Desulforamulus hydrothermalis Lam5 = DSM 18033: one gene and its partner. The protein of the gene in region 2 binds, or shares a complex with, the protein of the main gene of each other region. Links are inferred from orthologs where the notes say so. Each region holds a gene or a part of one and is shown on either strand. Other genes may lie near its edges.

Evidence for each region. The genes of interacting proteins can lie anywhere in the genome.
Region 1: the proteins of dnaG (region 2) and dnaB are in contact, whole or in part, in a crystal structure (PDB 2R6A), measured with the Geobacillus stearothermophilus proteins. The link is inferred for Desulforamulus hydrothermalis Lam5 = DSM 18033 from one-to-one orthologs. Residues at the interface, in WP_049624496.1 of Geobacillus stearothermophilus: Lys456, Leu457, Leu458, Pro459, Ala460, Asn463, Ala464, Leu467, Leu535, Leu536, Ile537, Ala538, Gln544, Glu545, Asp548, Tyr549, His552; in WP_033016901.1 of Geobacillus stearothermophilus: Ser13, Glu15, Ala16, Gln18, Glu91, Leu92, Asp94, Ala95, Val96, Pro97, Thr98, Ala99, Ala100, Asn101, Tyr104, Tyr105, Ile108.

Annotation. Positions count from the first base shown.
Region 1 is NZ_CAOS01000010.1:37,202-40,430, reverse strand. Bases 1-2,997 are described here. They hold dnaB (replicative DNA helicase), read right to left. Parts: upstream 2,162-2,997; coding sequence 839-2,161; downstream 1-838. Other genes in these bases: lonC (Lon family ATP-dependent protease), read right to left, coding at 2,195-2,997; DESHY_RS07625 (adenylosuccinate synthase), read right to left, coding at 1-474. Also shown: more of lonC, read right to left, coding at 2,998-3,229. UniProt on the Escherichia coli protein: The main replicative DNA helicase, it participates in initiation and elongation during chromosome replication. Travels ahead of the DNA replisome, separating dsDNA into templates for DNA synthesis.
Region 2 is NZ_CAOS01000013.1:271,221-279,222, reverse strand. Bases 1-2,958 are described here. They hold dnaG (DNA primase), read right to left. Parts: upstream 2,407-2,958; coding sequence 595-2,406; downstream 1-594. Other genes in these bases: DESHY_RS11460 (deoxyguanosinetriphosphate triphosphohydrolase), read right to left, coding at 2,609-2,958; rpoD (RNA polymerase sigma factor RpoD), read right to left, coding at 1-598. Outside these bases: more of DESHY_RS11460, read right to left, coding at 2,959-3,610; DESHY_RS11455 (flavodoxin family protein), read right to left, coding at 3,615-4,229; thpR (RNA 2',3'-cyclic phosphodiesterase), read right to left, coding at 4,303-4,899; ppdK (pyruvate, phosphate dikinase), read right to left, coding at 5,132-7,777; DESHY_RS11440 (pyruvate, water dikinase regulatory protein), read right to left, coding at 7,811-8,002. UniProt on the Escherichia coli protein: RNA polymerase that catalyzes the synthesis of short RNA molecules used as primers for DNA polymerase during DNA replication.

The sequences.
Region 1 (3,229 bases), on a different replicon or contig from region 2:
GCGGGGAAATTCTTCTTGATCAATTAAATCCACCACCCGAATGCCTACCCGGGCAGCTTTGTCTGTATAGGTAGGGCCGATACCCCGGCGGGTAGTGCCAATTTTAGCTTCACCCTTTTGTTCCTCTTCCACCGCATCCATCAGACGGTGATAGGGCATAATGACATGGGCCCGCTGGCTGATGCGCAGCTTGCCGATAGGTACCCCGCGGGCAGCCAGGGAATCCAGTTCCTGTTTCAGTACACCCGGGTCGATCACCACGCCGTTGCCAATCACGCAGGTCTTTTCGGGATATAAAATGCCGGAGGGAATCAAATGCAGTTTAAACTCCGCATCGTCAACCACCACGGTGTGGCCGGCATTGTTGCCGCCCTGGTAACGCACAATCAGGTCGGCTTTTTCAGCCAAAAAATCTGTAATCTTGCCTTTGCCTTCGTCCCCCCACTGGGCACCGATAATGACAACTGTAGACACAATGACACCTCCTAATACCTCAAAAACCGCTGCGCAGGACGTTTCCCTAAAACATCCCGGAGAACGCTCTTTTCTTCACTAAGTGCAGGTTAACACCGGCTCCAATTATGCTAAACGGCGCTGTCTGGTAGGTATTCTTTCCATTAAAATAAAAATAACCCAAACAGAAACTAAAAAGTTTTCTATTTGAGCTGCTGTCCGAATACCCCCATTAATTTGCTTGATGCATTTAAATATTAGACTGTCGGTGTTACCAAACAGGAATATACTAACCCAGTTTCTTGCTGTTGTCAACCGGAATAAAGCCGCATAAAAGCAGAAAGAACCCGCCGTGGTTTTGTTCTTTCTTGCACAATGTTGTTTTCTAATCACGACGGGCTAAATTGACGAATTTTACAAATTCTTTAAAAAATCCCAGCTCTATGGTACCTACCGAACCGTTTCTTTGCTTGGCCACAATAATTTCGGCTATCCCCTTTTTCTCTGAATCAGGGTTATAGTATTCGTCACGGTAGATAAACATGATCAGGTCGGCATCTTGTTCAATGCTGCCGCTCTCCCGCAGGTCGGACATCATGGGGTGCTTGTCGGTACGGCTTTCCACCGCCCGGCTCAGCTGGGAAAGGGCCAGCACCGGCACCTGCAGTTCTTTGGCCAGGGATTTTAAACTGCGCGAGATTTCGGCAATTTCCTGCTGGCGATTTTCCGTGCGCCGGCCGCCCGACATCAACTGCAGGTAATCAATAATCAGCAAACCCAGGCCTTTTTCGGCTTTCAGGCGCCTGGCTTTGGCCCGGACTTCCCGCACTGTGACAGCGCCGCTGTCGTCCAGATAAACGGGGGCCCGGGAAAGATGGCGGGCGGCTTCGTGCAGCTTGGCCCAGTCATCGTCGGTTAAATCCCCGGTCCGCACTTTATGGGCGTCCAGCATGGCCTCGGAACACAGCATGCGCTGCACCAGCTGTTCTTTGGACATTTCCAAACTAAAGATGCCCACCGGCACCTGGTGCCGCAGGGCAGCATACTGGCCGATTAAAATGGCAAAGGCAGTTTTTCCCATACTGGGACGGGCTGCCAAAATAATCAGGTCGCCCTTTTGCAGGCCGTTGGTCATCCGGTCCAGGTCATGGAACCCGGTGGGAACGCCGGTTATTTTGCCCCGGTGGGTATAGACATGTTCTATTTCTTCAAAGGTTTTAACCAGGATTTCCTTGATAGGAACAAAGGTGTCGCTACTGCGCCGGCGGCTTAATTCTAAAATGGAGCGTTCCGCTTCGTCCAGCAGTTCTTCGGGATTTTCCGCCCCCTCGTAACCCCGGGCGGAAATACGGGTGGTAACAGAAATAAGAGCCCGGGTGAGGGCCTTTTCCTCCACAATGCGGGCATAATATTCAGCATTGGCGGCGGTGGGCACCAGGTTGGCCAGGGTGGCTACATAGCTAACACCGCCCACTTTCTCCAGGTCTCCCTTGGCCCGCAGCAGGTCGGTAACGGTTATCAGATCCACCGGCCGGCCGGATTCGGCCAGTTCCAGGATCACTTCATAGATCAGGCGGTGGCTGTCCCGGTAAAAGTCTTCCGGTTTCAGGAATTCCATCACCCGGAAGATAGCTTCCCGTTCCAGCAGCATAGCCCCCAGCACCGATTGCTCCGCTTCAATGTTTTGCGGTGGTACGCGATCTAACATGGTCTCACCTTTTTGGTCAGTTTGCCTGTTTTGTTAACTAACCAGCCAGAGAGCTGACTGGTGGTGCGGCCAGATGTGCGCCAGTATTTCCTCTACCCGCTGCACCGCGATTACTTCTATGCCCTTTAGGTCAGCCGGGACATCCGGCAGGTTTTCTTTGGGAATAAACACTTTTTTAATGCCGGCTTGTTTGGCACCGTAAATTTTTTCAAAAACACCGCCCACCGCCCGCACTTTGCCTTGAATGGAAATTTCGCCGGTTACTGCGATGTTTTGGGGCAGCGGCTGCTCTTCCACCGCGCTTAACATGGCCAGCATGATGGCCACCCCGGCAGAGGGCCCGTCAATGCGGCCGCCTCCCACCAGGTTGACATGGATGTCGTACTGGCTGATGTCTTTGCCGGTAAGTTTGCGAATCACCGCTGCCGCATTAAATACCGAGTCCTTGGCCATGCTGCCCGCCGTATCGTTGAATCGAATGGTGCCCTGTCCGGCGTTGCGGGCAGCAAAAGCCACCGCTTCAATCTCCAACACCGAACCCAGGTAGCCGGCTACCCCCAGGCCGAAAATTTTACCCACTTCGCATTCATCCGAGGCTTTGGTTAATACATATGGCGTTAAGCGGCTGACCTGGATTACTTCATAAACATCCTGCACCGTCAAATGCACTGAATTGGTTTCCTGGCGACGGAAGCAGGCCAACCCGTAAGCGTCCGCCAAAATGTTAATGGCCTTTCGTCCCTCAATGGTATACTCGGAAATAATCTCCGGCACCTGCTCATCCATATCCACCTGCAGCTTGGACGCCGCCTGCCGGATGATGTCTTGAATATCTGCCGGGGTGAGGGGTTCAAAAAACACCTCGGCACATCGGGAACGCACCGCAGGGTTGATTTCCTCCGGCTCCCGGGTAGTGGCGCCAATCAGCACAAAGTCTGCCGGCGCCCCTTCTTCAAAGATTTTTTTAATATACTGGGGAACATTGGGGTCATTGGGGTCATAATAGGCAGAATCAAAATACACCCGTTTGTCCTCCAGCACCTTAAGGAGCTTGTTTTGCAGGGCCGG
Region 2 (8,002 bases):
GGGCCTGGTCGGCAATGGCCCGGGTAATGGCCTGGCGGATCCACCAGGTGGCATAGGTGCTGAATTTATAACCTTTGCGGTAATCAAATTTTTCTACCGCTTTAATTAAGCCAAGATTGCCTTCCTGGATTAAGTCCAGAAACAGCATGCCCCTGCCCACATAGCGTTTGGCAATGCTGACCACCAAGCGCAGGTTGGCTTCCGCCAGGCGGCGCTTCGCTTCCTCATCCCCCTGTTCCATGCGTTTGGCCAGCTCCACCTCTTCTTCGGGTGACAGCAGAGGAACCCGGCCAATCTCTTTTAAATACATTCTGACCGGATCGTCAATCCCGATGCCTTCCGGAATGGTAAGGTCAACTTCCACTTCTTCCGGCGGCGCGTCTATGGCGTCATCTACTTCCAGTGGCTCCAAATCGGTGGTTTCAGGGACGATTTCCACACCCATGGCAGCAATTTTCTCATAAATGTCATCAATTTGGTCCGGGGACAGCTCAATCCCCTGCAGCGTATCCATGATCTCTGTATAGGTAAGCACGCCGCGTTTTTTGCCCTTTTCGATCAGTTCTTTAACCTGCTCTACTTTTGTTTCGTCCCTCATGTTGCCACTCCCCTTTCGGGCCACTTCAATTTATTCATCAGAATGTGAATCTGTTGGCTGAGATCGCGCACTTGAGCGGTATCGCCGGACTGTTCAGCCGCCGCCAACCGGGCCAATAAATCTTCCAGCCGGGCCTTATCGCTCAATTTCTTAATTGTATTAATAAAATCAGCTAACATCTGCTCGGTAATCGGGCCGGGCAGTTCCTGCAGCAGAATACTGCTTAAGATTTTTTGCCGGGGTTCGTCCAGCAAATTAAACAATGCCGCCGCCGACCGGTCAGAGCCGCCGGCCAGATAAGCATTAAAAATACTTTGATAATCGCTGTTTTGAAAGAATTGCTGTCCCAATTCGGCCAGTATTCGCTCCAACCATGACCGGTTTTCCAAAGCCATGCGCAGGATCCCGGCTTCGGCCTGGGATCGGGCATCCCTGGGCTGTTGCGGAACGGCAGGGCGCGTACTCGCTATATTATGGCTGTTTTTTACAGAATTATCCCCAATTTGGGATATTTTTCTGGTATTTTTCTTGAAAGATTTAATTTCCTCCAGCACGGTCTCCCAATTTACCTGTAAAACCGTGGCCGTTTGTTTAACAGCTTCTTCTAATTCAATTGGACTGGCCACAGCAGCCAAGTTGGGTAACACCTCCTGAAGGATTTTTCTTTTATTTGACAATCCATGTGCTTTAACAGCTTGCAACAGCTTAAACTGCACCAGAGGGGCAGCTTGCTGAATTATTTTTTGCCAGCCGGCAAGGCCGTATTTTTGGATAAACTCGTCCGGGTCTTTGGCCCCGGTTATGCTGGCAATGCGCACCTGGCAGCCGACCTGCTGCAGAATTTCTGCCGCCCGCAGGGCTGCCTTAATACCGGCTGCATCCGCATCATAGGCTATTACCACTTCATTGGTATAGGCCGTTAATAACCCGGCCTGTTCCCTGGTAAAGGCGGTGCCTAAAGAGGCCACCGCATTGGCGACGCCGTGCTGGTAGGCAGATACGACATCCATATACCCTTCCATTAAAATGGCATATCCCAGCTCACGGATGCTCCGGCGAGCTATATGCAGACCGTATAACAAGCGGCCTTTATTAAAAAATTCTCCTTCCGGCGAGTTCAGGTACTTGGGATTATCATCTCCCATGGTGCGTCCGCCGAAACCCACCACGCGCCCCTGGCTGTCCCAGATGGGAAACATCACCCGGTTTCTGAAACGGTCATAACAACCGCCGCTCTCCCTGGTTTGGGCCAAACCCAGTTGTACCATTTCTTCTGTTTTGATCCCCCGGGCAGCTAAAAATTTGACCAGGTTATCCCAGCCGGCCGGGGCATAACCCAATTGAAAGGTTTCTGCAGCTGACTCGGCCAGCCTGCGCGATTCCAGGTAACGGCGTGCCCCGGCGCCGATTTCTTTGCCCAACAGCAGGCGGTAAAAATCCCTGACCAGGCCGTATATCTTAAAAGCCCTGTCTCTTTTTCCCTGGCGTGCCTGCTCAGCCGGTGATGCTTCGGCGGGTATTTTGACTCCCGCCCGGGCAGCCAGAAATCTTACAGCATCCAGGAAAGAAAGACCCTCCACCATCATGATAAAGCTAAAGACATTTCCTCCCACGCCGCAACCAAAACAGTGAAAGGCTTGTTTTTCCTGGCTGACATTAAAGGAGGGCGTCTTTTCCTGGTGAAAGGGGCAAAGGGCCAAATAGTTTTTGCCTCGCTTTTCCAAAGGAACATACCGTGCAACAATCTCTACAATGTCTGAACGCTGTCTGATTTCTTCAAGCACGGCTTCCGGGATCCGTCCTGCCATAAAAACCACCCTTCTACCACAGGTACATAAGGTTTTTCTTTGTCCAAGGGTGCTTTTCCTGCCACTGGAAGAAACCCGAATCTGAACTACAGTTTAAAGTTTATTCGCTGTTACTAAAAAATTTCCTGCAACGCTTCGACATTTTTTCTTATGACAACAGCTTTATTATTACCAATATTTGCAATCTCTATAGCACAAACCCTTATCCCAGGGGAAAACCTTTGGGAATAAACATTTTTTTATACTGGGCCACCGCAAAGCGGTCGGTCATGCCGGCAATATAGTCTAACACCGCCCGGGCAACCCCTTCCTGCTCAAGCCGCTGCAGCAAGTACTCCGGCAGCAGCCGGGGATGCCGGATATAATGCAAATAAAGCCCTTCCACCACATGCCGGGCCTTATCTTCTTCTTTTTTGGCCTCTGAACCAATATATACATGATCAAACATAAAAGTTCTTAATCTATCCATAGCCTCCTGCACAGCCGGGCTCATGGCAATGAAGGGTTTTCCCATGCTTGATTGCACCAAATCCAGCACCATGGTATTAATCCGCCGGCTGTGGGTTGCCCCCAATACCTGCAGGCAGTCCCGGGGCAAGTCCTGTTGCAGCAAAACGCCCGCCCGCAAAGCGTCGTCAATATCGTGGTTGATGTAGGCGATACGGTCGGCAATCCTGACAATCTGCCCTTCCAGGGTGAAGGGTATACGGGGACCGGTGTGATTGAGGATGCCGTCCCTCACTTCATAGGTGAGGTTCAACCCTCGCTGGCCCTCCAGCAAATCCACCACCCGCAGGCTTTGTTCATTATGCTTGAAGCCGCCCTCATACAACCGGTTTAATACCTGTTCTCCGGCATGGCCGAAGGGAGTGTGACCCAGGTCATGGCCCAGGGCTATGGCCTCGGTTAAATCTTCGTTCAGGCCCAGAGCTTTCGCACAGGTGCGGGCAATTTGCGCCACTTCCAGTGTATGGGTAAGCCGGGTGCGGTAATGATCACCCTCGGGTATAATAAACACCTGGGTTTTTAGTTTGAGCCGGCGAAACGCCTTAGAATGGATGATGCGATCCCGGTCCCGTTGAAAAACGGTTCGCACCGGGCAGGGCTCTTCCGGCCGTTCTCTGCCCCTGCTCATGCTGCTGCGGCAGGCAAAGGGCGACAGGTGCTTGTTTTCCAGTTCTTCGGTTCGCAGCCTGATTTCCATGATGTTAACCTACCTTATTTTTCCTTGCCCGCAAGGCAACGGTAGCCTCTGCCACCTCGGCCACCCGACGCCCCAGAATACGGCACCTCCGGGCTGCTTCCGGATCTTCCTGCGCCGGCCGCTGGGCACTGGCCCCCTGATGGCCCGCATCGTCCCCAAAGGCCCCGTCGCCCACCACCGTCATGCCATGCACCAACATAATATCCTGCAATGCCCGGACGGTGCTTTCCTGCCCGCCAAAACGGGACGCCCCCACCGACAACGCTGCCCCCACCACATCCACCAGGGCTTTTTCCTTGCGCAGGGCCCGGCTTTTATCCCACAACAGCTTTAATGGTGAGGCAACCGTACCGAAATAAACCGGGCTTCCCAGGATAATACCGTCGGCGGTTTTAATTAAGTTAAACAGTTCGGCCAGCGGGGTTCCCTGGTAACAAGCACCGGTACAGGGGTTGCTGCAGGCGTCGCAGAATAACTTGCGGCCGGTGGTGACTATTGCCGCCACATGCACTAAGCGGGTGGCGGCCCCCTTTTCAGCCGCGCCGGCCAGGGCCTCCTGCAGCATGAAAGCGGTATTGCCGTCGGTATGGGGACTGCCGTTTAAAGCAAGTATCAGCATGTTTTTTCCTCCTTGATCATGGGCAAGGCATAACATTTTGCGACCAATACAAGTCTTGCGTATTTATATCACCTTATGCCGGATTGCTTGAGGATAGACCCGGCGAGTGCAGCGGTACCGCGGCAAGAATGGTATAAACAGGCCCCCGGGGTGTCAGGACACTTTGCATCAGGTGCAGGTCGGCTACCTGCCACTCTCCCTGTAAGGAATGCTTGTGCCGCGCCATTTGCCCGAGCAGCTCAGCATCCGCCCCCGGCTGCCGGAACCGCCCCAGGGTTAAGTGGGGCGTGTAAGGCCGGTTTTCCGGCGGGAAGCCCAGCGGCATCAGTTGTTGTTCCAGGCATGCCTGTAAAGCCGTCAGGGCCTGCCGGTTTCCCCCCAGCCCGGCCCAAATCACCCTGGGCTTACCCCGGTCAGGAAAAACGCCAAGGCTGCCCAGGCTCAGTTCAAAAGGAGCGGCAGCCGCACCGCACGTCCGGATAGCTTCTACAATAGCCGGTACCTGTGGCGGCGGGGTTTCTCCTAAGAATTTTAATGTAAGATGAAATTGATGCTGCTCCACCCATTTAACAGCCGCCCCGGTTTGCCGCAGCACAGCCTGGACGGCGGCCAGCCGCTGCTTGATGCTGTCAGGCAGCCGGACGGCAATAAACAGTCGTAATGCCTTCATATCTTCCTGCCTCTCTTTATGCAGGTAATTTCGACGGAGGCCCGGCAAATCCTTTTATGCGTAATAATTTTGTAAGGAAAGGTTCATGTACCTGCGGTATTCAGACTTTGCTGCTAATAATGCAGGGAATCGCCTCTATCTGCCCCTTGACCGGCCGGAGATCACAAACCGCCTTAACAGTTTAAGAGGGCAGCTTGCGCTGCCCTCTTAAATACATGCTGATAGTTTTTCGTTAGCTGTTTTTAACTTTTGCCTGGGCGGCTGCCAACCGGGCCACAGGTACCCGGTAAGGGGAGCAGCTGACATAGTTTAAACCGATCCGGTGGCAGAATTCCACCGAGCTGGGTTCGCCGCCATGCTCACCGCAAATACCGATTAACAGGTCGGGTTTCACCCGGCGGGCATTTTCCACCGTCCATTGCATGAGCTTGCCAACGCCCTTGCGGTCCAGCACAATGAAGGGGTTTTCGGCCAGGATTTTCTTTTCCAGGTAGGGTTGCATAAACTTGCCCTCGGCATCATCCCGGGAGAAGCCCAGGGTGGTTTGGGTCAAATCGTTGGTACCAAAGGAGAAGAATTCCGCCTGGGTGGCAATTTCGTCGGCCAGCAGGGCTGCCCTGGGCACTTCAATCATGGTGCCCACGGTGTAGTGGAAAGCCACACCGGTTGCTTGTTTTACTTCCTCTGCCACGCTTTCCACCAACTGCCGCAGGTAGGCCAGTTCTTTAACATCAATCACCAGCGGTATTTCCACTTCCGGTTCAACCCGGTAGCCTTCCTGTACCAGCCGGGCCGTAGCCTGGAAAACGGCCCTGGCCTGCATGGCATATACTTCCGGCCAGGTAATGCCAAGACGGCAGCCCCGGTGCCCCAGCATGGGGTTAAACTCGGACAAAGAACGTACTTTGCGCAGCAGTTCTTCTTTTTGCTGCAGCTCCGCTGCCGGTCCGCCGGTCAGTTTGAGCCGGCTGATTTCCACCGCCAATTCTTCCCCGTTAGGCAGGAATTCGTGCAACGGCGGATCCAGCAGGCGGATGCACACCGGCAGGCCGGCCATAGCTTTTAAAATGCCGTAAAAGTCCCCTTCCTGCATGGGTAACAGTTTGGCCAGCGCCGCTGCCCTTTCTTCCGGATCGGCAGCCAGAATCATCTGCTGGACAATGGGCAGGCGATCCTGGGCCATAAACATATGCTCGGTACGGGTTAAACCAATACCCTCGGCGCCAAACTCTCTGGCTTTGGCAGCATCCTCGGGGGTATCGGCATTGGCCCGGACACCCAGGGTACGGATTTCATCCGCCCACTGCAGCAGTTTTTGAAACTCAGCCGACAACTCGGGCTCGATCATTGGCACCTCACCCAGGATTACTTGACCGGTGGAACCGTCGATGGAAATAACGTGGCCTTCTTTTACAACAATATCGCCCACTGTAAACTGCTTGTTTTCGTAATCTATTTTTATGGCTTCACAACCGCAAACACAGGGTTTGCCCATACCCCGGGCCACCACCGCAGCGTGACTGGTCATGCCGCCCCGGGAGGTGAGAATACCCTGGGACGCCACCATGCCGTGAATGTCGTCCGGGGTGGTTTCCGTACCCACCAGAATCACTTTTTGCCCCTGCTGGCTGAGGTTTTCTGCCCGGTCAGCGTTAAAGACAACCGTACCCGAAGCAGAGCCGGGAGATGCCGGCAAGCCTTTGGCAATTACATTTAGTTGGGCGGCGGGGTCAATGCGGCGGTGCAGCAGCTGGTCCAGCTGGCCGGGATCAACTCTGGTTATGGCAGTTTCTTTGCTGATAATGCCTTCATCCACCATCTCCACCGCAATGCGGATGGCCGCCTGGGCTGTGCGCTTGCCGTTACGGGTTTGCAGCATCCATAACTTGCCCCGTTCAATGGTAAACTCTATATCCTGCATATCTCTGTAATGGTTTTCCAGCAGGGTGCAAATGCGGACAAACTGTTGATAAACATCCGGCATTTCTTCCTGCAGTTTGGCTATCGGGCGCGGGGTACGGATGCCTGCCACCACATCCTCCCCCTGGGCGTTGGTGAGAAATTCACCGTAGAGCATTTTTTCACCGGTGGAGGGATTGCGGGTAAAGGCCACGCCGGTGCCGCAATCATCCCCCATGTTGCCGAATACCATGGCCTGTACATTAACGGCAGTGCCCAGGTCATCAGGGATTTTATGAATCCGGCGGTAAACTATGGCGCGGTCGTTTTCCCAGGAATTGAATACGGCGTAAATGGCTTTGTAGAGCTGTTCTTTGGGATCCTGCGGGAATTCGCTGCCGGTCTCCCGGCGCACAATAAATTTGTATTTTTCAATCACCTGCTGCCAGTCTTCAGCCGTCAGTTGATTATCATACTGAACCTGACGCTTGTATTTTTGCTCCTCCAAAACAGCCTCAAAATTATGGTGCTCAATGCCCAGCACCACATCGCCAAACATTTGGATAAACCGGCGATAACAGTCATATGCCCAGCGGGGATTGCCGCTGCCGGCCGCCAGGCCGATTACTGTCCGGTCGTTGAGGCCCAGGTTGAGAACGGTATCCATCATGCCCGGCATGGAGATGACGGCACCGGAACGGACGGAAACCAACAGGGGCCCGTTGGGATCGCCAAATTTTTTGCCCAGGGTTTGTTCCAGCCAGGCAATCTTTTCTTCCACTTCTTCTACCATACCGGCAGGAAACTGCCGCCCGGCCAGGTAAAATTCTTTACAAGCCTCGGTGGTAATGGTGAAGCCCGGGGGAACCGGCAGACCGATATTGGTCATTTCAGCCAAGTTGGCGCCTTTGCCGCCCAAAAGACTTTTCATATCAGCTCTTCCTTCAGAAAACGTATACACGTATTTCTTGTTCGCCACTTCAATTCCCTCCTCGACTACTTGCTTTACTGTTTACCGGTGTCTTTCGCCACGGTAATAAATCTCCAGCACCTTGCTGGCTGTTTCTTCAACAGCTTTATTGGTAACATCAATGACCGGGCAGCCGATCCGCTTCATAATCCCCTCGGCGTACTCCAGTTCTTTCAAAATGCGTTCAGGACTGGCATAATCCGCATGGGACGTGAGACCGAGGGTTTTTAACCG